2 regions of the Shewanella sp. DNRA4 genome follow, and region 2 is predicted to be linked to the other one. Evidence: predicted binding sites of a transcription regulator. Region 2 holds the regulator's gene; the other holds the start of a gene.
The links. The regulator FliA, encoded in region 2, starts transcription of late flagellar genes. The targets are predictions, from matches to a motif close to CTAAAGNTNNNNNNNNNNNNGCCGATA.
Positions count from the first base shown of each region.

Region 1: the regulator FliA is predicted to act here: its motif matches at 12,955-12,981, upstream of pomA (flagellar motor protein PomA).

Region 1 is NZ_JABAIP010000002.1:383,814-400,405, reverse strand. Features, by position in the region: gene HG547_RS20795 (hypothetical protein) at 1-301, shown strand, start outside; gene HG547_RS20960 (DUF2326 domain-containing protein) at 298-903, shown strand; gene HG547_RS03670 (prolyl oligopeptidase family serine peptidase) at 1,130-3,946, opposite strand; gene HG547_RS03665 (isocitrate dehydrogenase) at 4,201-5,211, shown strand; gene rlmM (23S rRNA (cytidine(2498)-2'-O)-methyltransferase RlmM) at 5,611-6,696, opposite strand; gene HG547_RS03655 (DUF423 domain-containing protein) at 6,850-7,242, opposite strand; gene HG547_RS03650 (alpha/beta fold hydrolase) at 7,336-8,001, opposite strand; gene HG547_RS03645 (transcriptional regulator GcvA) at 7,982-8,893, opposite strand; gene HG547_RS03640 (hypothetical protein) at 9,070-9,303, shown strand; gene thiI (tRNA uracil 4-sulfurtransferase ThiI) at 9,434-10,888, opposite strand; gene HG547_RS03630 (flagellar motor protein MotB) at 11,105-12,025, opposite strand; gene pomA (flagellar motor protein PomA) at 12,029-12,796, opposite strand; gene xseB (exodeoxyribonuclease VII small subunit) at 13,111-13,350, shown strand; gene ispA ((2E,6E)-farnesyl diphosphate synthase) at 13,353-14,234, shown strand; gene dxs (1-deoxy-D-xylulose-5-phosphate synthase) at 14,256-16,124, shown strand; gene grpE (nucleotide exchange factor GrpE) at 16,244-16,592, opposite strand, start outside.
Region 2 is NZ_JABAIP010000008.1:72,994-87,053, forward strand. Features, by position in the region: gene HG547_RS10205 (chemotaxis protein CheW) at 1-427, opposite strand, end outside; gene HG547_RS10210 (chemotaxis protein CheW) at 435-1,415, opposite strand; gene HG547_RS10215 (ParA family protein) at 1,399-2,190, opposite strand; gene HG547_RS10220 (membrane anchored protein in chemotaxis locus) at 2,257-2,751, opposite strand; gene HG547_RS10225 (chemotaxis response regulator protein-glutamate methylesterase) at 2,789-3,913, opposite strand; gene HG547_RS10230 (chemotaxis protein CheA) at 3,934-6,237, opposite strand; gene HG547_RS10235 (protein phosphatase CheZ) at 6,253-6,990, opposite strand; gene cheY (chemotaxis response regulator CheY) at 7,004-7,387, opposite strand; gene HG547_RS10245 (RNA polymerase sigma factor FliA) at 7,435-8,148, opposite strand; gene HG547_RS10250 (MinD/ParA family protein) at 8,141-9,022, opposite strand; gene flhF (flagellar biosynthesis protein FlhF) at 9,027-10,406, opposite strand; partial or broken gene flhA (flagellar biosynthesis protein FlhA) at 10,418-12,517, opposite strand; gene flhB (flagellar biosynthesis protein FlhB) at 13,128-14,060, opposite strand, start outside.

The sequences.
Region 1 (16,592 bases), on a different contig from region 2:
TGACCAGATTCTATCGTTAGATCTAAAAGTAAATAATATCAAGAAGACTCAGAAATTACTTGAAAGTAACAAAAACCATCAACTACTTAGTGAACTAGAGACTATCTATGGCTATGCATCTGTTAAGTTAGGGGCAGTTATTAATGACTATGATAGTGTACTTAAATTTCATAATTATTTGGTCGAGACGAAAACAGAATTTGTTACTGATGGTCTTGAGATACTTGAAGACCAACATATTAATACTACTATTAACTTCAAGGCGTTAGATCAAAAAAATCGTCGCTTTACCATGAACTGAAGTCTAAGAAGAAAATTGAAGAGATTTCTGAGTCCGTCAAGACTATTGGTGAACTAAATAAAAAGCTAATTGAGCTAAATGCTATTGTCGAAAAGAAGAATAGTATAGAAGACAGATTAAACAAAGAGACCGAAAGGCTAGAAAGGCTTTCCGAAAGACTTGCAGCTGAACTTCAAAACGTTCATATATTTGAAACCGAATTTAAGAAACACTTCAAGGCTTACACTAATACCTTCTATGGGGTCGAATATAACTTCAATCTGAACTTAGACGCTAAAAATGGCAATTGCCAACCAACTGTAGATGATATCCAGTCAAACAATGATGGAGGATTGAAGCGTCTTGAAGCAATCACTTTTGACTTGTCCTATATCAAAACTGTCGATTCGCTTGGCCTTAAAAGGCCAAAGTTTGTTGTACACGACTCTATAGACGAAGTTGACATTAAACATATACGTCAATTATTCGATGAATCGATAAAACTCTCTGGTCAGCAAGTCGTATCAATGTTAGTGAGCCAACTGGAAGATACTGATTATGAGAAGTACAAAGATTATATAGTTCTAGAGCTATCTCAAAAGGACAAGTATTTCAAAGTCTAGATTAATGTATGGAAAGCATTGCTTTTTTCCTTTGTGTATTTACCCATACTTGAAGTAATCAATTGATAGTTAATTTAGTAAGGTCGCTAACTCATTCCTGCCCCAAAGCTTATTAATCGCAACTATTTAATTGGACGATATTAATTAGCTAACTCTAGCTCCTTTGCAGCGCAAAAACGCCACCTTACGGTGGCGTTTGGCTCATAGATAAACCTAAAACAGACGATTACTCATCATCGGCTTTATATTCGACATAGGCTTCGCCTTGGCTTAACCAGGCTGGTGCGGGTTTGCCTTTAAGATAATGGTCGAAGTATTCCATCATCCGAATGCTGTAATCGAGCTTATTAGGGTATTTTTTCAGATGATGTGGCTCATCTTCATATTGTAAAAACACCACATCTTTACCCGCACGGCGCATCGCTAAGTACATTTCAACACCTTGCTCCCAGGGCACCGCATCGTCTTTATCGCCAAACATGATCATCAACGGCGTTTTAATGCGATCGGCATAAAACACGGGCGAGTTCTCAATGTATTTTTGTGGCGCTGCAAATAAACTTGCACCTATGCGGCTTTGGCCTGTTTCGTATTGGAATTGTCGTGCAATGCCGGTGCCATGGCGAATACCGCTGTAGGCGCTGGTCATATTCGCCACTGGCGCACCAGCCACCGCGGCTTTAAACATCTTAGTTTGGGTGATGGCAAACGCCGTTTGATAACCGCTCCAAGAGTGCCCTTGTAAACCAATGGCGTTAGCATCGGCAACACCCAGATCGATAAGCTTTTGCACGCCAGAGGTCAGCGCTTGAACCGAACTAGCACCGGGATAACCGATATCGAAACGAATATCCGGCAAGAATACCGCATAACCGTTATTCACATACCAAGCAAAGTTTGGTCTATGGTTAACCTTCATTTGCGGAAAGGCATGCAGTCTGTCGGTCATCAATTCATAGTAGTACACCAGCACAGGATAACGCTCGCCCGCTTGATAGTTGGTCGGTTTTATCAACACACCATCGAGGGGTTTACCATCACCATTGGTCCAATGCACTAATTCAGCTTGGCTCCAATTAAAAGCTTGGCGCTGCTTATCAAAATCGGTTTGCTTCACTGCTTGTTGTGGTGCTTGATAGCTTGCGGTGTATAAATCGGGAAAGAGATCAAATCGCTCCTTAGAAAACACCAAGGTATCGGCATCTTTACTGCGCCCAAGCACAGTTAATTTATACTCGCCTTCCATCAAGGTCTTAACGCCCGCTTCGCCAAGGGTCGCTTGATAAAAACCATCGGCCTTAGTCTTGTCGCTGTAACCATGCAGCAGCACAGTAGCGTTGTAGGCAAGCGTCGTTGGCTCATCGGGATTATCGACTAAACCTTCGACACGATATTGAATTTTTTGAGCGCGTCCCTGCCCTGCTGTTAAGGCAAAGCCCGTTTTCGATGCGGTGTTAAACTGCCACACATCGAATTTATCGTAGACAAGGAAGCCGGCATCGTCCTTAAGCCAAGGGCCAAAACCATAACCCGGTGCATTGGAGGGAGAATCATGATCTTCATCGGCAAAACTCACCTTTAAAGACTGGGTCAGATTAGTGCGGCGACCTTCGGCAATATCGTATAAATACACATGACCTTGCTGATAATAGGCCACATATTTACCGTCGCCCGATAAGCTTGGCTCAGCATCACTGGGTTGTTGGGTTAACAGCGGCAACTTGCGACCCGTGTTGATATCCACCAAGTAATAATCTTGATAGAACCCTGCCCAAGTGATCATCTTGCGATAGGGTAAGTCAGAGCTTGCCAGCATATAACGCTTGTGCTGTGACAGGGCCACATCCGGCACCGTTTTATCGCCAAGCTGCACCACATTGTTAGAGCCTAAATGCAGTACCGCTAAATAAGTACGCTTTTGCTCTGCCTCATATTGCTTAATTTCATGGGGTTTAATCCGCGGATCTTCCCCATGCCAAACTTTAAGTTTGCGCTGGCCAGTCACAATCTCTTTATCATAAAGATCTTTTTCTTCGGCGATTTTCTTCAGGCTGAGCTGTTGGCTCACCTCAGGCACACGGCCAAAGAAAAGTCGCTCACTGTCTAATGAAAAGTTTAAACTGGCGTAACGGTTTAACGTCCACTCTTTGGTGTTTGGCACAGGGCGAATTTTGCCCGAAGCAATATCGACTAGGCTTAACTGATAACTGCGGCCATAGGGTAATTCACTCGCATCACCTTGAGTAAAGGCCAGCCAGCGACCATTTTTTGAAAGTGCTAGCGCGCCAATTTGTTGGGTTTGAGACTCAAATGCCGTTGATTTTTTGTAGTTTTTCAAATCAATCAGTTGCAATTGATGTTGCTTTGCTTCGATATCATTAACCGCGACAGCCAAGCGGCGACTGTCTTTATCAAACTGATAGGCGGTCACATGCTCCAGATCCACCCGCTGCGAAGGCGAAGATAGATTCACTAAGCTAAAACGACGGCCTTGGTCGAACTTATCGACCTTCACCTTTTCGGCTTTGGGCTTATCTTCGGCGCCTTCAGCCTTCTCTTTGGCGTCTTTTTTGGCCTCTTCGTCGGCTTCAAACCAAATGGCTAAATGCGCGCCATCGTCACTAAAGACAAATTCTTTTACCCGTTCAAATTTAGTTTGCATGCCCGTTTCAGTGTCGAGCAGCACCATATCGGCCTTAAGCTTTTTCTTGGCTTTAGCATCACTGGTTTCAACTTTAAGCAAACTAGGCTTAACGGCCATCGCCACATAACGGCCAGTGTGACTCACGATAGGGTCTGAGCCACCTTCAATCTGAAAGTCTTTTCCTGTTTGCAGATTTTTAATTAAACCATGGCTATCGCCACGATCCGGCGCCACCTCAACCGCCAGCACCTGACCATTGTCAGCGATAACGGGCTTTTCGAGGGACTCAAAATGCATAATGTCGGTCAGGGTAAGCGGTTTAGTGCTAGTTTCAGCATGGGCATGCGGCAATATTCCGAGGGATAACAGCACTAGCGATGTGATAGGTAATAACTTCAATGTCTTCCTCTTTTATGTAGTTGTTAGACTAAAGTAGACTTTTTTAACCATTGGCTCTCCATCATCGTTATAACCCAGTATTTTTACAAGTTTTACCCAATAAAAAATCGTGATATTGCTCACTAATTCCTGTGAAGTTTGACCAAACACGGTTAAAATAATAGGGAGAAAAAATACCAAATTCATAGTCATGTTACCCGGCTGATCCCGGGTCGGACAATTGCAGTAACGACGAACCGTGGAAGGACTTCTCCATGTCAAAAAGAACGATAACCGTAATTCCAGGTGATGGAATTGGCCCAAGTATTATTGATTCAGCCTTAAAAATTCTTGATAAAGCTGGTTGTGATTTTGAATATGAATTTGCCGATGCAGGCTTAACCGCTCTCGAGAAGCAAGGCGAACTACTTCCGCAGCGTACTTTAGAACTGATCGAAAAAAACCGTATCACCCTCAAAGGCCCGCTGACGACACCAGTAGGCGAAGGTTTTACCTCTATCAACGTGACATTACGTAAGAAATTCGGCCTGTACGCGAACGTGCGCCCAGTGTTGTCTTTCAAAGGCACTCAAGCCCGTTATGAAAACATTGATATCATCACAGTGCGTGAAAACACCGAAGGCATGTACTCAGGCCACGGTCAAAAGGTTTCTGAAGACGGCAGCACCGCAGAAGCGACCAGTATCGTCACTCGCCAAGGCGCTGAGCAAATCGCGACCTTCGCTTACGAACTGGCCCGTAAAGAAAACCGCAAGAAAGTCACTATCGTGCACAAAGCAAACATCATGAAGTCAACTTCAGGTCTGTTCCTGAAAGTGGCCCGCGAAGTGAGCCTTCGCTACCCAGACATCAAAACTGAAGAAATGATCGTCGATGCGACTTGCATGAAGTTAGTGATGAACCCAGAAAACTTCGACGTCATCGTGACCACCAACCTGTTTGGTGACATTCTGTCGGATCTGTGTGCCGGTTTAGTCGGTGGTTTAGGTATGGCACCCGGCGCCAACATTGGCCGTGATGCAGCGATTTTCGAAGCGGTTCACGGCAGCGCGCCCGATATCGCGGGTAAAAACCTCGCAAACCCAACCTCTGTGATCTTAGCCTCTATCCAAATGCTGGAATACTTAGGCATGGCAGATAAAGCCGACATGATCCGTAAAGCCGTATCGGCAGTGATTGAAGAAGGCGACCGTACGACTCGCGATTTAGGCGGCACCCACGGTACGACTGACTTCACTCAAGCGGTGCTTGACCGTCTGTCATAATCGCTTTGCGCGAAACAAAAAACGCACCTTAGGGTGCGTTTTTTATGGCCGCCATTTAGGGCGTGTTGACGTTTCAGGGTTATTTTTGCAGCAATGTGGCTGGCTTTTATGCAAGGCAAAGTCCGTGCAGTGTAGTTATTCTACATAAACGGACGATAACGCGGCAGAAAAGCCAGCCAAATGCTGCCCGAAGGGTTCGTCTGGCAAGCCCTTGCTCTTTGTCACTCGTCATTTGAGTAGAATAACTACACATCATTCCTCGTTTCGCGAGCACGTGCTTGCCAGAACGAACAAAATCTAATCTCGAAACGTCAACACGCCCTAGCAGAACAGCCAAATAAAAAGCCCCAAACATGACTTGGGGCTTCACTCACTAACAGAACGGTAAAAAACCGTAGATTAGTTCCAAGGCTGGCTAGGCTTAAGCCATAAGTGCACCGTCACCTCATCGCGGTCATGGTATAAGTGCTTACACTGCAACTGGAATTCGTTGATGCCGTTTTCCTTGAGGATTTCCTGCATGGTATTCAAAATCGCCATCACTTCTTTATAACGGCTCTTCATCGGCAGCTTGAGGTTGAAAATGGCTTCTTTAAACCAGCCATTGATGGCCCAAGCCTCAATCAGCTCGGCTACACGCGCCGGTTTTTCAACCATGTCACACACTAACCAATAAATGTTTTTACGCTGTGGCTCGAAGCGGAAACCATCCTCACGGAAATGTTTCACTTGTCCGGTTTCCATCAGTTTTTCGTTCATTGGGCCATTATCGACCGCGGAGACCATCATGCCACGACGCACTAACTGATAGGTCCAGCCACCTGGGCAAGCGCCTAAGTCCACCGCATTCATGCCGCTGCGAACCCGCTCTTCCTGCGCTTCTTTAGGCACAAACTGCGCGAATGCTTCATCGAGTTTCAGGCTTGAGCGACTTGGTGCATCGGCGGCCATTTTCAGACGCGGGATCCCCATAAAATAGGGTGAGCTGTTGTTGCTGAAGGAATAACCAACGTAGGCGCGTCCTGGGCCAACAAAACACACATGAATAATCGGACGCTTAGGGTTTTCCTGAGCAAGTAAACTACCGGATTTTTTCAAATGCTGGCGTAAAGGCACAGTAAACTTACGGCAAAATGCCGACAGCTCTTTTGCTTCATTGGTATCAGGGGTTTCAACCCTCAGCTCGCCCGCTTTACTCACCTCACTGAGCGCTGCCACAATCGGGCTGACACGGTCAGACTCGGGCAAATCGGCTAGCAGTTCACTCGCGGCAAACATCTGACGAGCAAAGATCAGCGAATCTAACGACAGTTGCTTGGCCAAGGTATCGCCGCCATCATCGTCAAAACATTGGTATACCACATAGGCATCGTTATTGTTGGCCTTAACAAAGCCACCCACATTGAGCTCAGCCGCTCGCTGTTGGATTTCTGCTGCGCATTCTTTCTCATAGCCTGCACGGCAAAATAAAAATAGGTTTTTCATGGAGATCCTTAAGAAATCCAAGCCATAAACATGGCCGACTATCGATTTGGGCGCCAGTATAGCAATTTCAATACACAAAAGCCCGATTTGCTATCGGGCTTTTGTGCTATTGGCTGCGTGGACGCACGGCGCAGTGGCTGCGCCATACAAGCATTATGACTCGTTACCATCCACCACTTTATGGCGCCATACGGCCGCGGCCAGCAATAACCAACCTAAGAGGAAACAGCCGCCGCCCATCGGCGTGATAGGGCCAAACCATTTGCTGCCGACCAGCGCCAAACCGTAGAGCGACCCAGAAAACAGCACTATACCCGCAATAAATAAATACGCCGCCCAATCGAGTAAACGTGAGGTTAACCACTGCCCCGCAAAAGCCACCACAATCAAGGCAAAGGTATGGTAGAAGTGGTATTGCACCCCAAGATTAAACACTTCAATCAACTCAGGGGGCGCAACGGCTTTTAAACCGTGGGCACCAAAAGCACCTAGCGCGACCGCAAAAAATCCGCTTACCGCGGCGAGTAACAACAATCCTTTACGCATTTTAACCTCCAAAAACCAATAGGCTTTACAACGGATGACGCCCGAGCCGTTAATCCAGACTCTGAGCACTTTACGTCATATCAAGAAGAAACATTAGCCAATAAATTTTGCTGATAAATCAACAGCCAGTGCAAGGTTAGCCGCTTCAGTCGTACCTGACGACTTTCTTGGGACAAAACTATGATCCCCATCGGCTAAGTATTCAATTTGAATATTACTGTTAAGTGGCCAAGTGGGGATTTGTATCTTGCCGCCAAACTTATCCCGCTCCCCTTGCAGCACTAACACGGGCACTTGGCAGTCGTTCAGGGGTTCCAACCTAGGCTCACCGCCCTTAAGCGGAATAAAGGGATAACCTAAACAAATAACCCTATCGATACGGCTGGCTTGTACGCTATCACAAGCCAGTAACGCCGCCATGCGTCCGCCCATGGATTTGCCCATCAAGACCACCCGCTTAACCTTAGGCTGAGCGTGCGCCACATCGAGCATCTCGCTAAAACAGGCAAGCAGCTTTGGTGCCCTGTCTGGCGGTCGCTTTTTACCATCCATGGCATTAGCCTGCATGTAGGGAAAATTAAAACGTATCACTTGAAAGCCCTTGTCGACAAGACCTGCGGCCATTTGGCACATAAAGTCTGAGTCTCGATTCGCTCCCGCGCCATGCGCAAATAAAATCAAGATCTCTGAGGGTTCACCTTCTAACACATGGGCACTTAGTGCAACATTTACCAACGGATTATCCGGGCAACAACTCACTGCGTGACTCCTCGGCAAACATATCTAACATCCACTCACGAAACGCGACCACTTTACCCAGCTCGGCATGATTCTGTTGGCAAACGAGGTAGTAAGCATCTTTGCTCACTAGCACTTCTTGAAATGGGCATACCAGTCGTCCCGCCTTAATATCGGGCCGAGCCAACACGCTATAACCTAACGCCACACCTTGACCATGAGCCGCTGCCTGCAAGACGAGGGAAGAATGACTGAAAATTGGACCTTGGTTAACATTGATATCGGTAATACCGCATTGTCTAAACCACGCCTGCCAATCGTGGCGACTCATATCGTGTAGCAATGTATGGTGTTTTAAATCTTCCGGCTTTGACAGCGGCTTAGGGCCATTTAACAGCATGGGTGAACACACAGGAATAAGCACTTCATTGCGAAGTTTATCGGCCCGCAGCCCAGGCCAATTGCCTAAACCATAATAGATCGCGACATCAACATCGTCAGTTAAGGAACTGGCCTCTGTGTCCACCGCCTTGATCCGTACGTCAATATCAGGATTCTTTTCACTAAACTTGGACAGACGCGGCACCAGCCACTGAATCGCAAAGCTTGGCGACATGCTCACGGTCAACGAACCAATAGCACTACGTGCGAGCAGCCTATCGGTCGCATCAGCCAATTGAATAAAGATGTCCTTAATATCGAGAAAATAACTCTGGCCTTCCTCGGTTAGCAGCAGTGAACGATTTTTTCGGCGAAATAATTTTAATCCGAGAAAGTCTTCCAGCGCTTTAATTTGATGACTCACCGCAGCCTGAGTCACAAACAATTCTTCAGCCGCTCGAGTAAAGCTCAAATGCCGTGCGGCGGCCTCAAATGCTTTAACCGCATTCAGTGGTGGTAAGCGTCTTGACATAGTGATCTCTATCTCAATTTTTAATTAGTTTTTCTAATCCGTATTGTTACATTTAATCGTTTGTAAAGGCCAGCGTTTTTGATTAAATTTTGCGCCAACGAAACACATGAGTTGGACAATCTCGAACGGGTGATGGGAATGTCTGACAGCAATACTTTGTCAGCCCGGAGGCGACTATGTTCAATTTAAAATCTGCTTTTGCGTTAGTGTTAGTCAGCGCACTCAGTGCCAATGTCTACGCTAATGTTATCAATGCCGAAATTATTATCGACACCAGTGATTTACAAACAAGTATCAATGCCGAACTGACGGCAACGATGGAAAAAATGCACCAAGAAGCGCTGCAAGATCCCACCTTATTGATTGCCGATGAGGTGTTACCAGCACAGCAAGTGGTCAAAACCGAGTAAATTGCACTGCTTCGCAATAACATAAAAGCCGCATTCCAATGCGGCTTTTTTGTATTCGTAATCCCGTAGATTGCTGCATATCAAGGTCAAACCTGAGGTTTGACCTTGCATACGCTTTGCTGGCTATCGCTTAAGGGCGGTAAACCTTAACATTGTGATAACCTTGCTCAATCAGGTAAAGTGCCTGTAATTTACTCATCACGCCACGCTCACAGTACAGCAGGTAAGTCTTTTGCTTATCGAGATCGGCAAACTGAGTCGCTAATTTGAAGAAAGGAATGCGCTTGATTTCCACGCCTTCAATCTCCAGCGGTTTATTCTCTTCTTCCTCTGGGGCGCGAATATCAATCACCACTTCATTGGTGTCGATAGCAACAACGGTCTCAGTTTCAGTGATACGGGTATTCATTTGTTCTGCTATCTCCCGGATATCAATGGCCACGGCTTGCTCTACGATACGGTCAATCAAATCCTCAGAGAATTTCGTCTCTTCCGCTTCCACCTTAGCCAGTACCGCTTTAACAGTCGGCTTTTGTGAAATCACCCCGCAATATTCCGGCATAGACTTAGCAAAATCTTCGGTGCCGATACGACGGCATTCATTGATAATATCTTGCTTATCCATAGTGATCAGCGGACGCAAAATCAACATATCGGTGCAACGATCAATCACGTTTAAGTTGGTTAAGGTTTGGCTCGACACTTGACCCAAGCTTTCACCAGTCACAATCGCCTGAATGCCCATACGCTCGGCAATACGTGCCGCGGTGCGCATCATCATCCGTTTGAGCACCACGCCCATTTGACCATTGTCGATTTTCTCTAAAATCTCGGCCACCACAGGCTCAAACGGCACGGACACAAACTTCACCTTGTGGGATTCACCATAGGTTTTCCACAAATGGTAAGCAACCTGCTTAACGCCAATCTCATGCTGCGCGCCGCCTAGGTTGAAGAAACAGTAATGGGTACGAGCGCCCTTCTTAATAAATTGATAACTCGATACGCCCGAGTCAAAACCGCCCGAAATTAACGACAACACATCTTCCTGCGTTGCCATTGGGAAACCGCCTAAGCCTTCGATACGCTTAGTCACCATATACAGTTTATCGCCCTCGATTTCGAGGTTAACAGTGACTTCGGGGTTCTTTAAGCGCACGCCAATCGCATCGGTAAACTGGTTTAAGCCACCACCGACATAACGCTCTACTTCAATAGAGTTAAAATCGTGATTACCAGTGCGCTTGACGCGTACACAGAAGGTTTTGCCGGCAATTTGGTCGCGATAAACGGGCAACACTTGCTGATAAATATCATCCACAGAGGTAAAGCTGTATTCATCCACTTGCACTACGTGGGCGATCCCAGGGATACAAGCTAAACGCTCACCAAAGGCCTGAGCTAATTCAGGTTTATCATTTGGCACCTTTACCCAAATACGGTCCCATTGACGTTGCACTTTAGCATCTTCATCAACTTTTTTGAGCACGTTACGGATGTTGGTTTCAAGCATTTTAGTGAAGCGCATGCGCACAGGCTTACTCTTCATCATGATTTCTGGGTACAGCTTTACAATAAACTTCATGGGATTTCCGCGGGCAATTTTGGCAACAGCAAAATTGGTTAAAAGAATAATCGCCGGATTATAACAAACTCACGGCGATTGGCGCACCTGTTTCCACACTAGGGCTGCTCGTGGCGTGCGCTTACGCACAGTTGAACTTATAGTCAAAAAAGCCCAAATAAAAAAGCCGTGAGCAAGTCACGGCGTTTTTATCAAATAACTGATTTGGATTAAAAGCTATTTACCTACTTGAATTTCTTCGGATTCTTTTGCTTTACCTTGTTCAATCGCAATCTCAACTCGACGATTTCGCGCGCGATTTTCAGGCGAATCATTTAAAACAATTGGATTATTTGAGGCCATACCGACCACTTTCATCCGTTTAGGATCAAAACCCTTGACCTGCAATAACACATCAGCCACAGCTACAGCACGTTTACTGGAGAGATCCCAGTTTGAGCTATAGAGCTCATCACTTATCTGCATATCGTCGGTGTAACCCGATACGGTGATAATTCCCGGCACATCTTTGAGCAACTCCCCCACCGAACGCACCACTGGTTTAAATCGCGGTTGTAGGAAACCAGAGCCTGAGGCAAATGAACCTTTTTCACGGATGCGAATAATAATTTGCTGTCCAAGTGACTCAATTTCAATCGCCCCATCGGTGATCTCTTTATTGAGCTCCTGCGCCATTTTTTTCACTTGCTGATTAATCTTATCCTGCGCTGCCGCAGCCTCGGCCTTCACTGCATCTGCGGTTTCTTGGGCTGTAGCCGTTGCTTCGCCACCTCGCTGCGAACCGTTCTGTTGTTGTACCCCACCCGCACTATCATCTTCCCCCGCTTGGAAATCCAACGTGGGTTCGGTCATTTCATTGGTTTGTTGGTTGATGATCTCAATCGGCGTGGGATCGGGACGACCAGGACGGAACTCGAGGGCAATCACAGACGTCCCCTTAGGAATATCTTTGACTTCGACTTTGTTTTGTACCCCAAATGCATACTTCATCGAACCTGCAATCTGCTTAAACTTCATCACATCCATTTCGGAGAATGACAGCAGCAACACGAAGAAACACATCAAGAGGGACATCAAATCGGCAAATGTTGCCAACCAGAGTGGTGCTCCGGGCGGTGGACAGTTGCACTTAGCCATGGGCTACTCTCCGTCCGTTGTATCGATTTTCCGCTGTTTTTCAGCAAGATAGTTCTTCAAAAAGCCTTCAATTACTCGAGGGTTTTGGCCATCTTGAATCGCCAATACCGCATCCATAATCAAGTTACGGTTTAGCATTTCCTCACCCATTCTAAGGCTTAATTTATCGGCGATAGGAATACACACCATGTTAGCCACTACCGCACCATATAGGGTAGTTAACAACGCAACCGCCATTGAAGGGCCAATCGATTTCGGGTCCGACATATTGGATAACATCGCCACCAAGCCCACTAGGGTACCAATCATCCCCATCGCGGGTCCTACATCACCAAAAGCCCGGAAAATGGCGATGCCGTTGCGATGGCGCTCTTCGGTGAGGGCGATATCTTTTTCAAGCGCGGCACGTACCACCTCACCGTCATGACCATCCACTAACATATCGACGGCTTTTTGCATAAAACTGTTGGAAATTTGTGCTTCTTCAAGAGCAAGAAATCCACCTTTACGCGCCGCATCAGCCATCGTCACTGATTGTTCAATAAGATCTTCAGGTTTATCAATTTTAAACATAAAGGCTTTTACTGCGATTTTTACCGCACCTAAAAACTGTTTTAAATTGAATTTCATCATCACGACAAAGAAGGAGCCACCAAACACGATAAAGACGGAAGGAATATCGATAAAAATTGCAATGCCGCCGCTGGTTACCATGGCCCAAAGGATAAAACCAAAGCTCCCGACTAGTCCAATAACTGTAGCTAAATCCACAACGGCTCCTCAATATTCTGTATAAACGACATGATACTGACTCTATTGGCAAAATAACACTAAATGTCATCCGTCAACGGTTAACACTTTGGTCTTAACCCAAGCCTTATTTTATGATGTCTTAAGATGATTATAAGCATAATGCTACTATTGTCATTTATCGGACAAGCTCTAAGCAAGTTTAGCGGCAATTTCTATTTTCTGAAAAAAATTCAGCAACAAAGCGTGCTATCGAGCAAATATCCATCGACTGAATTTGACCCTTGAGCCGCCCTGATATACCTTGTGTCCGCTCTTTCAAAGGAATTATTAACGTGGCAAAGAAACCCGAAAATCTCAGTTTTGAAGAATCCCTTGGTGAACTCGAGCGCATCGTTGCTGAGTTAGAGCAGGGCGATGTCTCTCTCGATGATGCGTTAAAACAATTTGAACGAGGCATCAATCTGGTGCGTAACAGCCAGGCAAAACTTGAACAAGCTCAGCAAAAAGTGGCCATTTTACTCAAGCAGGATGAAAATGCGCCCCTCTCTCCCTATGCCGTTGAGGGCGAATAAGCGTGTTAGTCAATGCAATAAAAGAATATCAACTACGAGTTGATAACCAATTAAAACAACGTTTTAGTACACTCGAAGATACAGCTCCTCAGTTAAAAGCCGCGATGACCCATGGCGCCCTTTTAGGGGGAAAACGCATTCGTCCCTTCTTGGTTTACAGTGTCGGGCAAATGTTTGGCGTAGCACTTGAAAAACTCGATGCCTGCGCCGCCGCGATTGAATGCATCCACGCCTATTCGTTAATCCATGACGATTTACCCGCTATGGATGATGATGCACTTCGCCGTGGTCAACCCACAGTGCATATCGCTTTCGATGAAGCCACCGCAATTCTTGCTGGGGATGCACTACAAACTTTAGCTTTTGAGATTGTGACTGAAGCCGTGCCAGGGATTACCAGCGAGCAACATATCGCTATGGTCAGAGCATTGGCAAAAGCCTCTGGTTATCGGGGGATGTGCGGCGGTCAAGCCATCGACTTAGCCTCCACCGATAAGCACATTGATCTTAAAGCATTAACTCAACTGCATAATATGAAAACAGGGGCGCTGATCAGCTGCGCCGTTGAGTTAGCCTTGATCGCCGCGAACGCGCCAAAAGATCAATATCAGACTATGATGGAATTTGCCCATGCCGTAGGACTTGCCTTCCAAGTCCAAGACGATATTCTGGACATTATTGCCACCACGGAAGAACTCGGCAAACCTCAAGGCTCAGATGCCGAGTCAAATAAGAGTACTTTTCCGCAACTACTTGGACTGCAAGGCGCAAAAGATACCGCCGCGCAACTGATCCAAGAGGCACTATCAGCGCTGGCTAAATTGCCATACAATAGCCAGTTAATTGCAGACTTCGCCCGCTATATTATTGAGCGAAGAATATAAAAAGAGACGAAGTATCTCGCTATGAGTTTGGACATTTCTCAGTTTCCGGTGTTGGCACAGGCCAACACACCTAATGAACTCCGCCAGCTTCCACAGGCCCTATTACCCCAATTGGCCGATGAGTTGCGGGAGTTCCTTCTTAAGTCCGTTGGCATGTCCAGCGGACATTTTGCCTCAGGGCTTGGCACTGTCGAGCTGACTGTTGCCCTGCATTATGTCTATAACACCCCGTTTGACCGTTTGATTTGGGATGTTGGTCACCAAGCCTATCCCCATAAAATCCTCACTGGTCGCCGTGATAGAATGCACACCATTAGGCAAAAGAACGGTTTACACCCCTTCCCTTGGCGGGAAGAAAGTGAATATGACACCTTTAGCGTAGGACACTCAGGCACCTCCATCAGTGCCGCATTAGCCATGGCCGTTGCCGCCGAAAAAGAACAGGCAGGCCGTAAAGTGGTTGCCGTGATTGGCGATGGTGCAATGACAGGCGGCATGGTGTTCGAGGCAATGAACCACGCGGGTGATTTGCACAATGATATGCTGATGGTGCTAAACGATAATGAAATGTCGATTTCAGAAAATGTCGGCGCACTCAACAATCACTTAGCCCAATTGATGTCAGGCCGCTTCTACACCACGATTCGTGAAAGCAGCAAGAAAGTACTCAAGGGCATGCCTGTTATCAAAGAAATGGCCAAGCGCACCGAAGAACACCTCAAAGGCATGGTGGTTCCTGGCACACTGTTTGAAGAGTTAGGCTTTAACTATATCGGCCCTATTGATGGCCACGATGTCGATGCCCTAGTGGAAACCCTGCGCAATATGCGCAATCTAAAGGGGCCACAAGTGCTACACATTATGACCAAAAAAGGTCGTGGCTATGAACCAGCCGAGAAAGATCCTATCGGCTGGCACGCAGTCCCTAAATTTGACCCATCACAATTTAAGAAGCCAGCGACTAAGCCGGGACTACCAACCTTCTCTCAAGTGTTTGGTAAATGGTTATGTGATATCGCTGAGCAGGATGAAAAAGTCTTAGGCATTACCCCTGCCATGCGTGAAGGGTCGGGTATGGTGGAGTTCTCGCAGCGCTTCCCAAAACAATATTTTGATGCAGCCATTGCCGAGCAACATGCGGTGACCTTAGGTGCAGGGTTTGCCTGTGAGGGCTATAAACCTGTGGTCGCAATCTATTCGACCTTCTTGCAACGCGGCTATGATCAGCTGATCCACGATGTCGCATTGCAGCGTTTACCCGTACTATTTGCGATTGACCGTGGAGGTATTGTCGGTGCCGACGGCCCAACCCATCAAGGGGCGTTCGATTTAAGCTTTATGCGCTGTATCCCAAATATGGTGATTATGGCGCCATCGGATGAAAATGAATGTCGCCAGATGCTGTATACCGGGTATTGCTATGATGCAGGCCCAAGCGCAGTACGCTATCCAAGAGGTAGTGCAACAGGTGCAACTCAAGTTGAAGCCATGACGGCGCTGCCAATTGGTAAAGGGGTGATTAAGCGTTTAGGCAAACGTATCGCGATGCTTAACTTCGGGACTACCTTAGCCGCAGCACTCACTGCCGCAGAGAGTTTAGATGCAACAGTGGTCGATATGCGCTTTGTGAAACCGCTGGATGTGGATTTAGTGAAAGAGATGGCGCAAACCCACGATGTGCTAGTTACAGTGGAAGAAAACGCCATTATGGGCGGCGCTGGCTCAGGTGTGCTAGAGCTTCTGCAAAAGCTTAAAATGCCTAAACCTGTACTACAAATTGGCTTGCCCGATGAGTTTATTAAACATGGATCACCAGAAGAAGTGATCCATGACTTACAACTCGATGCCGAAGGCATGTTAGCGCAGATTAATGCCTATCTCGCCAATTAAGCTCAAGGGAGCTTGCTCCCAGTTTATGAAAAATAAGCTACTGATTAACTTACAATAAAATTTTTAAACTAAAAAGGACTGCATCTGCAGTCCTTTTTATTGGTTTAACGTTTTATCGCTTACGCTTCAATATCAATCGAAGCAGACTCTTGGCTAGGGCCACCTTGAGACACCATCACCATGGCTGGGCGCAATAAACGGCTATTCAGTTCATAGCCTTTTTGCATCACTAACATCACAGTATTGGCTGGGAATTCAGCACTTGGTTGCATACCAATCGCTTGATGTTGATCAGGGTTGAAGGCTTGTCCTTGAGGATCAATTTGTTTTACACCAAATTTCGCCACAGCGGTCAACAAACTCTTTTGTGTTAACTCAACACCTTCATAGATAGCTTTAGTGGTTTCATCCTGCGGATTAGTACCTTGCAGCGCTCGCTCCATATTGTCTATCACTGGCAGCAATTCG
Region 2 (14,060 bases):
ACTCATTATCACGATTGCTGACGCCTTGAATAAACTTCGCACTCTCTTCTGTACCAACGTTAGGCGCGTTATCAATTTCAGAACGGCGTAAGTAAACGACTTCAGCAACACTATCGACCAAAATACCAATGACTTGTTTTTCTGCCTCGATGATCACGATACGTGTCGAATCATCCACTTCCGCTGATTGCAACCCAAAACGTGATCGGGTATCAATAACAGTAACCACATTACCGCGTAAATTAATAATCCCTAAAACATAGTGTGGTGCACCAGGTACGGGAGCAATTTCGGTGTAACGCAGCACTTCTTGCACTTGCATGACATTAATACCATAAGTTTCGTTGTCTAACTTAAAGGTAACCCATTGCAATACTGCATCATCTTTACTTGCAGCCACGGCTGCGACATTTCTTGTATCTTTCATGTTTACCTCAACCAATGGAGTCCTGACAGCCTAAACCCGCATCAAGCATTTCAACTAAGGCTTGTACGTGCAAAATGCCACACATTTGTTCTTTAACCACACCAGCTAGCCAAGGACGTTTCCCAGCTTTGCTGCGCCAATTTACTTGCGATTTGGTAATTTTTACTGCATTAAGCAGGGACTCACAAGCTAATCCCCAATTACTGCCCTCTAATAATACAAGATATTGATAATTTACCGATTGCGCCAGTTTATCTGTGTATTTTTCTGGCATAACCCATGCACAGGTATCCACTAGATTTAACTGTTCTTCTCGATGAGTTTGTACACCAAGGAACCAAGAAGGACGGCCAATAATATGATTAATCCGTTCTACTTTGACGATACCACCGAGACTGACTAATGGAACCGCTAACGTCAACCCAGCTACCTTAAAGAATAGTACTTGAAACTCATCATCGAGTACTTCTTGCAGATCTTTTGTCACACTTGGAGGCGCAAAGCCGACTTGAGTGTCGGGCACAGTCGATAAGTTATCGACTTGCGTCGGCGCAACATTCGCAGTCTCATCGACATCAGCTACCGTTATTACTACAGGTTGCTTGGGTGCTGGTAAAGGTTGCTCGATAACCTCCGTTGGCTTATCAACAACTGTAGCTTCCGCTTTTAGCACTGGCGCAAGCAGTCGTTCTAGCGACTGTTTATTCACTAACGGCTCAGCACTCTCCTTAGAGGAGACAGTAACAATGCTTTTTGCCCGAATAGGTTGTACTTCAGGTTCTAGAGTAGCTTTAACATCCGCTTTAGACCGCTCATGCTCTGCCAAAATGGCATTATTGAGCTGCTGAGTTTCCGTTTTTTTACTGCTATCAAAAGCGGTCGCAACATTTTCTTGAGATTTAATTGGGGAAGCACCAAAGGCACTATCATCTTCGTGCAATAATAATTCAAAAAAATCAAAAACAGTTTCATCAACCGATTTTGACATGGCCAAACTCCCCAGCTAAAAGAAAATCTAATAATCTTTCATAGGCCTTCACACCACGACAACCGCTTGCATAATGGGAGGCGGGTAAATGCGCTAAACTTGCATCTCTAAACTTAGTATCTACAGGAATAACATCACGCCATAGACTCTCACCATACTGTTCACTCAACACCTGCAACGCAGCAGGAGATGCCTTAGTACGCTTATCAAACATGGTTGGGACTACGGTATAACTGTAACGAGTCTTCTTTGACCGCCCCATGATTTCCATAGTTTTGACCATGCGCTCAAGCCCTTTAATCGCTAAGAACTCTGTTTGCACAGGAATGACAATATGTTGGCTTGCGGCTAACGCATTCACCATCAGCACACCTAAGACAGGCGGGCAGTCGACGATGGCAACATCATATTCATCAGCAACAAGGGCAAGCAAATTACGTAAGACAAGTCCCATGCCTTCTTGATGGCCTAAAGCTCTATCCAGTGTTGCTAGCGCCATAGTCGACGGTAATAAATCTAAACCATCCACCAAAGTTGGTACGATATGCGATTTAACCAGCTCTTTTGTAAGATGATTGTGCGCAACAAATACATCAAAAAGAGAACCGGGCACCTCTTCTGAGTCAACCCCAAGGTAGTAACCGAGTGAAGCATGAGGATCGGTATCAATCATCAAGACGCGCTTACCCCGTTTAGCGAGTGCTCCCGCTAAACTTGCTACCGAAGTGGTTTTACCGACCCCACCTTTTTGATTCGCTATGGTCCAGACTTTCAAAGCACTGACCTCTTAAATGTTGATTCTGTGCCATTTACAAGTGGAATGATTACGCGGCCCACCACGTTACTCTTCTTCCCTTGTCGTGACTCTTATGCCACCGTTAGGCAGACTTATCACCTTAACACCGTCGGCATTTTCCGAAATCACCACAGGAACTTGAGTCGACTCCTGTCGAACCTCTGTTGTCAATGCTGCTTCATTTTGCAAACGCAAAGAGACTGATGATTCAGCAGGTGACTGAGAGGATAACTGTTGTTTATCCATCTCAGGCACTTTTTCAAGTAAAGGCGGAATATTATTACCATCCGCCGCTGGCATTTCAGGCCCAAGAGTCACCGCATTATGTTCACCAGGCGCAACCATTTTTAGCATAGCCTTAGTTTGTTCTGGGTGTGTGGCAAGCCAATCAGCAATGACCTTAGCTTGTTCATCAGGCACCATGAGCACGACTTGGGTCGATGCTAAGCGTTTAACATCAGCAAGCAATTTTATGTTTTTTCGATGATAATCGAAACTTAAGGCACCAAGACAAACTATCGTCATCATCATTAGCACCATAATAAGCACAATATTTGTGCTTATCTGTGACTTGCTACTAGCCACGTGCAGACTCTTTTAAAATCGATTCAGCCATGTGCTCCAGTGAAATGGATTGAGTGGCAATTCCCGCACTGGCCACTGCTTGAGGCATGCCATAAACGACGCAACTCGCTTCATCCTGCGCCCAAATGGTCGCACCGGCAGCTTTAAGCATGCGTGCTCCTTCTCGGCCGTCAGCTCCCATTCCAGTTAACACTACAGCAAGCACATCTCCACCGTAGGCTTTTGAGGCTGAAGCAAAAGTGATATCGACACAAGGCTTATAATTCATTTCAGCACTACCGGCGAGCACTTTTATTCGGCCTGTGACGCCTGTACGCTCTACCATCATCTGCATTCCACCTGGCGCTAGATACGCACAACCTGGACGCAAAATATCGCCATTTGCCGCTTCTTTTACCTCGATTTTACATAAACCATTTAAACGATTTGCAAATGCTGGGGTAAAAGCGGCTGGCATGTGTTGGATCAGCAAAATAGGATGCGGATAATTTGCGGGAAACTGAGTCAAAATTTTCTGTAAGGCGACAGGCCCCCCCGTCGACGTACCGATTAACAATAATTTGTATTGCTTACCACTAGCACGAATAGACGATACAGGTGACGTACGCACTGGCGCAGGTGCACTTTGAACAGGAGTGGCCACATTCCCTAATACCGAGCCAGAGCTTGGTCTTGGGGTAATTGGGGCAACGCTAGGACGCGCCACTGGACGGAAAATTCGACGACGACCAAGAGCCTTGACTCTTTGCTGCAATAACAAAATCGCTTCATCTTTATTGGTCGCGATATCTTCAAAACGTTTAGGTAAAAAATCTAACGCACCCGCATCTAGGGCGTCTAAGGTGGCCTTAGCGCCATCATGGGTTAATGATGAAAACATCAGAATCGGGGTTGGACACTTTGCCATGATTTCACGGACGGCGGTGATACCGTCCATGACAGGCATTTCAATGTCCATAGTGATTACTTGGGGATTAAGCTCAGCAGCCATCTTCACCGCTTCAGCCCCGTTAGCAGCCGTCGCGATCACTTCCAGTTCAGGATCTTGATTGACTATTTCACTAACACGTCGTCTAAAAAAGCTTGAGTCATCAACGACTAATACTTTAATGGCCATTCCATTCCTTAACTTGGGAACTAACTTTTATTTTTCGCATAATGCTTTAATAGCCCAGGAACATCCAAGATAAGCGCAATACCACCATCGGATGTAATCGTTGCCCCAGCCATACCTGGCGTACCGTGCAACAAGGCTCCCAGTGGCTTAATCACCACCTCTTCTTGGCCAATCAGTGCATCCACAACAAAACCGATCTGCATCATACCTAACTGCACTATCACAACATGACCATGTTTCTTGTCACCATGTTTGAAGGTAGTTTTATTTCGATGCAACCAATGCTCTAGATAGAAGAGCGGCACGGCCTTGTTGCGAACGATGACAGTGAGTTGTCCGTCAACAATATTGGTTTTGGTAAGATCGAGATGAAAAATCTCATTAACACTGGATAAAGGTAATGCAAAAACTTGTTTCGCAACATCAACCATAAGCGTTGGCATAATTGCCAAGGTTAACGGCACTTTAATCTCAAGTATGGTGCCTTTGCCTTTCATCGAGTCAATATGCACAGTACCGTTGAGTTGGGTGATACGGGTTTTAACCACGTCCATTCCCACGCCACGACCAGAGATATCTGAAATCTCGACCTTGGTTGAAAAGCCTGGGGCAAAGATCAAGTTATAAGCTTCGTTGTCCGTCATACGCGCAGCGGAATCTTCATCCAGCACGCCACGTTTAATGGCAATCTGTTTTAACTTTTCGGGATCCATACCTGCGCCGTCATCTTCGATTTTTAGCAGAATATGGTCACCCTCTTGGCTTGCCGATAGAGTAATCGTCCCCGTCCTAGGTTTACCTGAGGCTTCACGGTCATTTGGCATTTCAATACCATGGTCGACCGAGTTACGAACCAAGTGCACTAAAGGATCCGCCAGCGCCTCAACCAAGTTTTTATCAAGGTCAGTTTCTTCACCGACCAACACTAAATCAATTTCTTTATTGAGCGTACGGGCTAAATCACGAACAACGCGAGGGAAACGGCCAAAAACCTTTTTAATTGGCTGCATACGGGTTTTCATGACCGCGCCTTGCAAATCAGCAGTCACTAAATCTAGATTCGCGAGTGCCTTAGACATCTCTTCGTCATCACGACTAATGCCCAAACTCACCAAACGGTTACGTACTAATACTAGCTCTCCCACCATATTCATGATTTGGTCGAGTCGTGCAGTATCTACGCGAACGGTCGTTTCACCTTGAGGAACATTTGCTGATGCGGCAGCGGCCGCTTTAACAGGAGCCTTCTCGGCGAGCGCAACTTCGGCCTGAGGTTTAACCGCTGGAGGGGTTACCGGAGTAACACTGGCTTTAGGCACAGCAGGAGCCGCAGCAGATGTGGCAGGAGTGGGAGTCGGTTTCGCAGATTCCACTTTTGCAACAGCTTTGGCTGGTGCCCCACCTTTTCCATGAAGTTCGTCGAGTAAACGCTCAAATTCATCGTCAGTAATTTCGTCTGAATCGACAGCAACAGCAGTTGGTGTTGACACTGGTACAGCAACAGTTTCAACCTTAGGCTGAGGTGATATAGGTGTATCTACTTTGCCATTAAATTTTCCTGAACCATGAAGCTCATCAAGCAGGGCTTCAAACTCATCGTCAGTGATATCATCACCCGAGCTGGTAGCTTGTTGTACTTTGGGCTTGGCTGTATTTGATACAGAGGGAATTGACGCAGTGGGCGCTGCCACAACATCAGCATTAGTAGTGTTAGTCACACCGGGACCTTTTCCACTACCGTGCAGTGCATCAAGCAAAGCCTCAAACTCCGCTTCATTAATCTCATCAATACTTGAGTTTGAAGAACTCACAGCCTCAACAGGCATCTCTTCAACTGCGACAACGTCAACAACAGTTTCAATAACGGGCTCGGGTTCGGGCTCAGCAATAGATTCAGGCTCTGACGCAGTTTGTCCTAATTCTGACGGCAGAGGCTCACCAGAACTAAGTAACTTTAATTTTGCAAGTAATGCAGCATCAGCAGGATCTTGTTGCTCTCCCTGCTGGGTTTGAGCAAACATGGTGTTAATTGCATCAACAGCCTGAAGAATAATATCCATTAATTCTGCTGTGACACTGCGCTTGCCAGTACGCAATAAATCGAATGTGTTTTCTGCCTCATGGCAGACATCAACCATGGGAGTCAAACTTAGGAAACCTGCGCCGCCCTTTACGGTGTGAAACCCCCTAAAAATGGCATTTAGCAAGTCAGTATCATCAGGATTATTCTCAAGGGCAACAAGCTGCTCTTGAAGCAACTCTAATATTTCCCCCGCCTCGATTAAAAAGTCCTGGAGTATCTCTTCATCTACATCAAAGGCCATCAAATTGACTCCCAGTTAGAAACCCAGACTCGATAGCAGATCATCCACTTCGTCTTGACCTGTTACTACATCTTGACGAAGCTCGGCATTCATTATCGGCCCTTCAGCTTCAATATTATTTTTCTGAGTAATCTGACTCTCAATCATTGGCTGCTCACCAAACACCGTCAGCATAGACACCAGATTACTTTCAACTTCCATCACTAGATCGATTACCCTGCGGATCATTTGTCCAGTCAGGTCTTGAAAATCCTGCGCCATCAATATTTGGTTGAGCAATTCGCGTAATCGGTTTGAGTCCAATTCACTTCGCGACATCAAATGCTGAACGTTATGGCAAAGCACCTTAAAATCACTGAGGGCAATTTCACGACGCATTAATTTGTCCCACGATGGCATCACTTGTTGGATGTTCGCGGTTAATGCATTCGCTAACGGCAAGCACTCCTCAACAGCATCCATAGTCTTATTTGCAGCTTGTTCAGTCATGTCAATGACATAACTTAGCCGTTCCTTAGCATCGGGTATTTCTGTATTTGCTAACTCAACTAACCGATTATCGATTTGGAAATCCATAAGAGCGCTATGCAATTGGCGAGTGAGTTTGCCTACCTCATCAAAAAGTTCCCTCTGAAGAGGAGCTGCCAGTTCTCTTAATAAATCATCAGCTTGATTTTGTTCATTCGCGCTTAACAGTTCGACTAAACGCTGAGCATGCTCGAGCGTGATGAGCCCTGATGTATGTGACTTCATAGCTCATCCCTGCTTAAGCGAGTCGTTCAAATATTTTATCTAGCTTCTCTTTCAATGTTGCTGCGGTAAAAGGCTTTACCACATACCCATTCACACCCGCTTGTGCAGCAGCAATAATTTGTTCACGTTTTGCCTCGGCAGTGACCATTAATACCGGTAGATGCTTCAAGGAGTCATCGGCCCTAATGGCTTTAAGTAAATCGATCCCCTGCATGCCTGGCATATTCCAGTCTGTAACGACAAAATCAAAATCGCCTTTTTGCAACATTGGCAAGGCGGTTGAGCCATCGTCCGCTTCCTGGGTGTTGTTAAAGCCCAAGTCTCGCAACAAGTTCTTGATGATACGTCTCATTGTCGAAAAGTCATCAACGATGAGAATCTTCATATTCTTGTCCAAGGTTTCCTCCGGTGAGCTGACATTCAGTGCTCAATTAATAATTATACTTATGTCCAATGCTTGAGTTTGCCTTTGAGTCGCAACATTGCCTGACTTAATATCTGGCTAACACGCGACTCGCTTACCTCAAGAATGGCGCCAATCTCTTTTAAATTCAATGCTTCATCGTAGTATAACGATAGCACTAGCGCGTCCCTTTCGGGCAATAATTTTATCGCCTCAACAAGTGCAGAATGAAACTGGGTTTCTGCCAAGACCTCAAACGTACCATCGCTAATATCATCACTTGTAGTGAGTATATCCTGTGATACGCCTAAGTCTTCTATCCCTATGATTTTACCAACAGAAACATCGTTAAGAATATGATGGTACTCATCGAGCGTCATATCAAGTTTTTCTGCAATTTCTGTGTCGCGCGCATCACGACCTAGCACTTGCTCTAATTCATCAATAGCTTGGGCAACTCGACGATTATTTCGGTGGACAGAACGAGGAACCCAATCGCCACGGCGGATTTCATCCAACATGGCGCCACGGATCCTTATGCCGGCGAAGGTTTCAAACTTTGCACCTTTACCGCCATCAAACTTAGATGATGCTTCTAATAATCCCATCATCCCCGCCTGTAGCAGGTCATCTAACTGCACAGAGGCAGGTAATCTGGCGAGCAAGTGATGTGCAATTCTTTTAACCAACGGTGCATACTGTTCAACGATTGACGTTTTATTGTCTAAACAAGTATACGCTGCGGCTTTATTCACTCGTTTTTTCCTCTTGAAAATCTGGTCGTTGAACTAAGCGCTCAACGAAAAACTCCAAATGCCCACCAGGTTGCTGGGGTACTGGCCAGCTCATAATTTTATTCGCTAGGCCTTGGTAAGCAATTGCAGCGGGAGACTTAGGATAAGCTTCAACCACTAACTTTTGCTTGCGAACCGATTTACGCAAATTTTCATCAAATGGAATGGTCGCAACTAATTCAAGTGCCACGTCCAAGAATCTGTCGGTCACTTTACTGAGTTTAGCAAACAATTCCATACCTTCGCGTAAACTACGCACCATATTTGCAACAATTTTAAAGCGGAAGACGCCGTGTTCACGGCTGAGGATTTTGATTAATGCATAGGCGTCAGTAATAGACGTTGGTTCGTCACAAACAACAACCAACACATCCTGTGACGCACGGGAGAAACTGAGTACCATGTCAGAAATCCCCGCGGCAGTATCCACGATGAGAATATCAAACTGGGTGCGCATCTCACTGAAAGCACGAATTAAGCCCGCATGTTGCGCAGGACTTAGCTCTACCATTCCCTGAGTACCCGATGTGGCTGGCACAATCCCAATACCTTTAGGCCCCCGGACAATAATGTCATCTAACTCAGCATCGCCAGACAATACATGGGAAAGGTTACGTTCAGCACGGATCCCTAACATGACATCGACGTTTGCTAAGCCAAGGTCAGCATCAAGCACTAAGACACGCTTGCCCTTCTCGGCTAATGCTACGGCAGTATTGATGGATACGCTGGTTTTACCCACACCACCTTTACCACCCGTAACCGCGATTACTTTCACTTTTTCGTTATAGGGTTGATTCATCATACGTAAACCACTTGCTTGATCCAGGGTCATAACTCTACTCAAATGCACAGGTCATATTATCTGACCACGCTGTGTCTGGTAACGATTGTTGTTCTGTGTTTTCTAAGGCCGCTAATGCTTGCTCAGCGAGCATCAAAGTATCAGCAACTTTCATATCTTCGGGCACTCGCTGCCCATCCGTAACATAACTTAATGGCAATCCACTTTGGATCAACACACTTAATGCGCCCGCTAACGACACAGATTCATCAAGTTTGGTGAGTACAACACCAGATAAGGGAATGCGTTTAAAGTGATTTACAGCATCTTGCAGCACGCGGCGCTGTCCTGTGGCAGACAGTACCAGATAACTGCGGATAGGTATTCTGCTATTTGCAGTTAAATTATCAAGTTGCTGGTAAAGCCGCATATCTCGTTGGCCCATACCCGCGGTATCTATCAATACTAGCTTGCGATTTCTAAACTGATACAGAATTTGCTCTAGTTCAGCAAGGTCATGGGCTTGTTTGACTGGGCAGCCCATGATTTTGCCATAGGTGGCCAATTGCTCATAGGCGCCAATACGATAATGATCTGTGGTAATCAATGCCACTTGGTCAGCACCATGGTGAGCAGCAAAGCGTGCGGCCAGTTTAGCCAAGGAAGTGGTTTTCCCCACACCAGTGGGACCAACTAATGCCACAACACCGCCTTGCTTAACAATATCATCACCTTGATTATCAAGCATATTAGCAAGACTTTGCGGCAGTGCACGAACTAATTCTGCAGGAGTATAGTGTTGGCTCAGCGCAGCTAATTTGTTTGCCACCGCTGGTGAAAACTCGGCCTCCAACAACTTTGACTCCAGCATGGCACCGACAGGGTCGATACGCTTTTTATGCTCAGTCATCAATGCTGAAACCTGATGGGTCAACAAATTACGTAAGGATGATAACTCGTCGCGCATGGCTTCAAGATCGGCATTTTGCTTTTGCGAACTCTGTGACTTTTTATCGAAGGGATTGCCCATATCACGGCGCTCAGCTTTAGGCGCAGCTGCGGTGGCTTGTAATCCTTTAGCCCATGCAGGAAGCTCAGCATCTTGTTGTTGATGCGTGAGTTGTTGGTTTAAACGATTTTGTTGCTTCTCAAGCAAGGCTTGGAGTGAGTCCGCTGGCGCCGAGGGTTTTAGCTTAGTTTCAGCGCGGATCGGCGCTTTGGCGCCGAGCGAAACTAAGTCATCACTCACATCCATAAAGGTCGGAGTGGCAGCAGGCGCTTTCGCTTTTGGCTCGTCGTAGTCAACGGCAGCGACAATCTCAATACCGCCGTTCACCTTTTTATTGGACATAATCACCGCATCGGAGCCGAGCGTGTCCTTCACTTGGGCCAGTGCAGCACGCATGTCTTTGGCAAAAAAACGTTTAATCTTCACTTATGCGTCCTCTACTGGCCGACGGCAGATACGATGCGTATTTGCTTTTCATCGGGGATTTCTTGGTAAGAAATCACTCTGAGATTAGGAATAGTATATTTAACAAAGCGAGACAGGGTCGCACGTAACATACCAGACGTTAGCAAAATGGCAGGCTGTCCGACCATTTCTTGCTTTTGAGCGGCATCCGCTAAGGATTGTTGCATACGCTCCGCAAGACCTGGCTCGATATTGGGGCCATCGCCACCCGTTGCTTGCATTGATTGATGCAACATCTGTTCCAACTCTGGCGCCAAAGTTATGACAGGGATTTCGAGTTCAGGGCCAGAGATCTCTTGAACGATCATGCGCTTCAATGCGATACGCACCGCCGCTGTTAACACTTCAGTATCGTTACTCTTAGTGCCGTATTCTAACAAAGTTTGCACTATGGTACGCAAGTCTCTGACAGAAACTCCTTCATTTAATAGGTTTTGCATCACTTTTACGACATTTCCGAGCGGCATCACATCAGGAATAAAGCCATCCACCAACTTAGGCGAGTGTTTAGCAAGCATATCCATCAGTTGTTGCACTTCTTCGTAGCCTAAAAGTTTTGCTGCATTATTCGTCAATATTTGGCTGATATGAGTTGCCACTACCGTCGCGGCATCCACCACGGTATACCCTAAGGTTTGGGCATGTTCACGCAGTTCGGGGGCAATCCACACGGCTTCTAGACCAAAGGCAGGGTCACGGGTCTCAATGCCATCTAACTTACCGTACACTTGTCCTGGATTAATGGCGAGCTCGCAGTCATGGCGAATATCCGCCTCACCCACAACAACGCCCATAAGAGAAATACGATAGGCATTAGGCGAAAGGTCTAAATTGTCACGTATGTGAACCGCAGGAACCAAGAATCCCAATTCTTGCGAAAGCTTTTTACGTACGCCCTTGATCCGGCTGAGTAATTCTCCACCTTGACCTTTATCGACTAAGGGGATTAAACGGTAACCCACTTCAAGACCGATAGTGTCAACATGATGCACATCGTCCCAGCTAAGTTCCTTAGGCTCTCTTTCAGCTCTTTCCGTTGGGCCCGTTTTGACTTGTTCGAGGGCTTTGGCACGTTTAGCCTCATTACGTTTAAATATAAAATAAGCCGCACATCCCGTTAAAACGGCGAAACTTAAAAACGCCATGTGCGGCATTCCAGGCACAATCCCCATAACGAACAATACGCCAGCAGCAATCCCTAGCGATTTATGACTGTCAAACATCTGACTCATCAACATCTGACCCATATCGCCAGATTCATTTTGGCGAGTTACCATCAATGCCGCAGCAATTGACAGTAATAAGCCTGGGATTTGGGCGACTAACCCGTCACCTATTGTTAAGAGGGTTTAAATTTCAACCGCTTGAGAGAATGTCAAACCATGCTGAACAATCCCGATAATAAAACCACCGAGAATGTTGATCACTAAAATCATGATACCCGCGATAGCATCGCCCTTAACGAACTTAGACGCACCGTCCATTGCGCCATAGAAGTCAGCTTCGCGGGTGACTTCAGCCCGTCTGGTTCTGGCTTGATCTTGATTAATAATGCCCGCATTTAAGTCAGCATCAATTGCCATTTGCTTACCGGGCATCGCATCTAAGGTAAAGCGAGCACTCACCTCAGCAATCCGGCCAGCACCTTTGGTAACAACAGCAAAGTTGATAATAATCAGAATGATAAATACAACTAGACCAACGGCATAGTTACCACCAATCACTACGGAGCCAAAGGCCTCAATCACCTTACCCGCCGCATCACCACCGTTGTGACCTTCGAGTAATACCACACGGGTCGATGCCACGTTAAGTGCAAGTCGAAGCAGTGTCGCAACTAATAAAACGGTTGGAAAGGCAGCAAAGTCTAAAGGTCTATCGGTGTAAATCGCGACCAAAAGCACAATCAAGGCTAAAGCAATGTTAAAGGAAAATAAGATGTCGAGTAGAAACGGGGGAATTGGCAGTACAATCATCGCCAATGCTGCAAGCACTAGTGCTGGCGTACCTATGCCCTTAAAAGAGCTTAGCTTCAACTGTTTTACTTGGCCTAGGGAGGCTTTAACATCCATTCACAGATACCTAAACTTTGACGTATAACAGCCTAAAAGCAAAAAGCACGCCAACAACTAACAATCAGGTAGTGAAGCTAATATGTAGCTAGCTAACTTTACGTTAGAGCACTATTTACTCGTTACTAGGACTTGTTGAGATTTCAAGATTATATTTTGTTCATTCTGGCGCGAAACGAAGAAAGATGTGTGGTTGTCTTACTCAAATGACGAGCAGCTTTTATGACAGAAAGTAAGAGTAAGGGCTTACAAGACGATTCCTGATGGCTGCATTTGGCTGCATTTGGCTGCATTTGGCTGCAAAAATAATACTGAAACATCTATCGTTCCTAGAGCGTGTTGACGTTACGAGATTAAATTTTGTTCGCTCTGGCAAGCACGTGCTCGCGAAACGAGGAATGATGTGTAGTTATTCTACTCAAATGACGAGCGGCTCTTATGACAGAAAGTAAGAGCAAAGGCTTGCCAGACAAACCCTTCGGGCAGTATTTGGCTGGCTTTTCTGCCGCGTTATCGTCCGTTTATGTAGAATAACTACACTGCACGGACTTTGCCTTGCATAAAAGCCAGCCAAACTGCTGCAAAAATAACCCTGAAACGTCAACACGCCCTAGTACTTCAGATCTTCAGGAATAGGTTGATTAACGGGGATAGGGATAGGTTTGCGGCCACGCCCTTTTTGATACTGCCTTAACTGGAATACATAAGCGAGTACCTGTGCTACCGCGGTAAATAGGCCTTCGGGGACTTGTTGATCAAGTTTAGTGGTATGGTAAATCGCCCGCGCAAGTGGTGGTGCAGTAACGATGGCTATATTATGCGCCCTTGCTACCTCACGAATTTTAAAGGCAACCTCATCGACGCCCTTAGCAATCACAAAAGGTGCTGCAGAGCGCTTAACATCATATTTTATCGCCACTGCATAGTGCTCAGGGTTCACCACAATCACATCCGCATTGGGAACTTCGGCCATCATGCGTCGCTGCGCTAATTCACGCTGCATTTGGCGGACTCGCCCTTTGACCTCAGGTTTACCCTCGGTATCTTTATACTCGTCTTTGACCTCCTGCTTTGTCATTTTCAGCTGTTTATTATGGTTCCAGATCTGAAATGGCACATCGATCACTACAATGAATAGAACGGAAGAGCAAAGTAGGATAAACATCCATACCAGTAAATCTAAGGCGTGGTAGACATTCCCAGGAAGATGATCGGCAGAAAGGAGTAAAATATCATTAAAATAATGATTTAGAAGAAAATATGCCGCCAACGCGACAACAGAAAACTTAGCAATGCCCTTCGTTAATTCAACCAAGGCTTGCACGCCAAACATCCGTTTAAAACCCGCAATCGGGCTCATTTTGCTGGCTTTAGGCATCATGGCTTGGGTAGAAAAATTCATTCCACCAAGGGACACGTTTCCGATAAATGCCACCACCACAATCAGCAGCATAATCTTAAGCAACGGCCAACCTATTTCGCCGCCGACAACGCCCCAGACATTAAACATTTGATTAGTATCAAAAATTGCAGCTCTATCCAT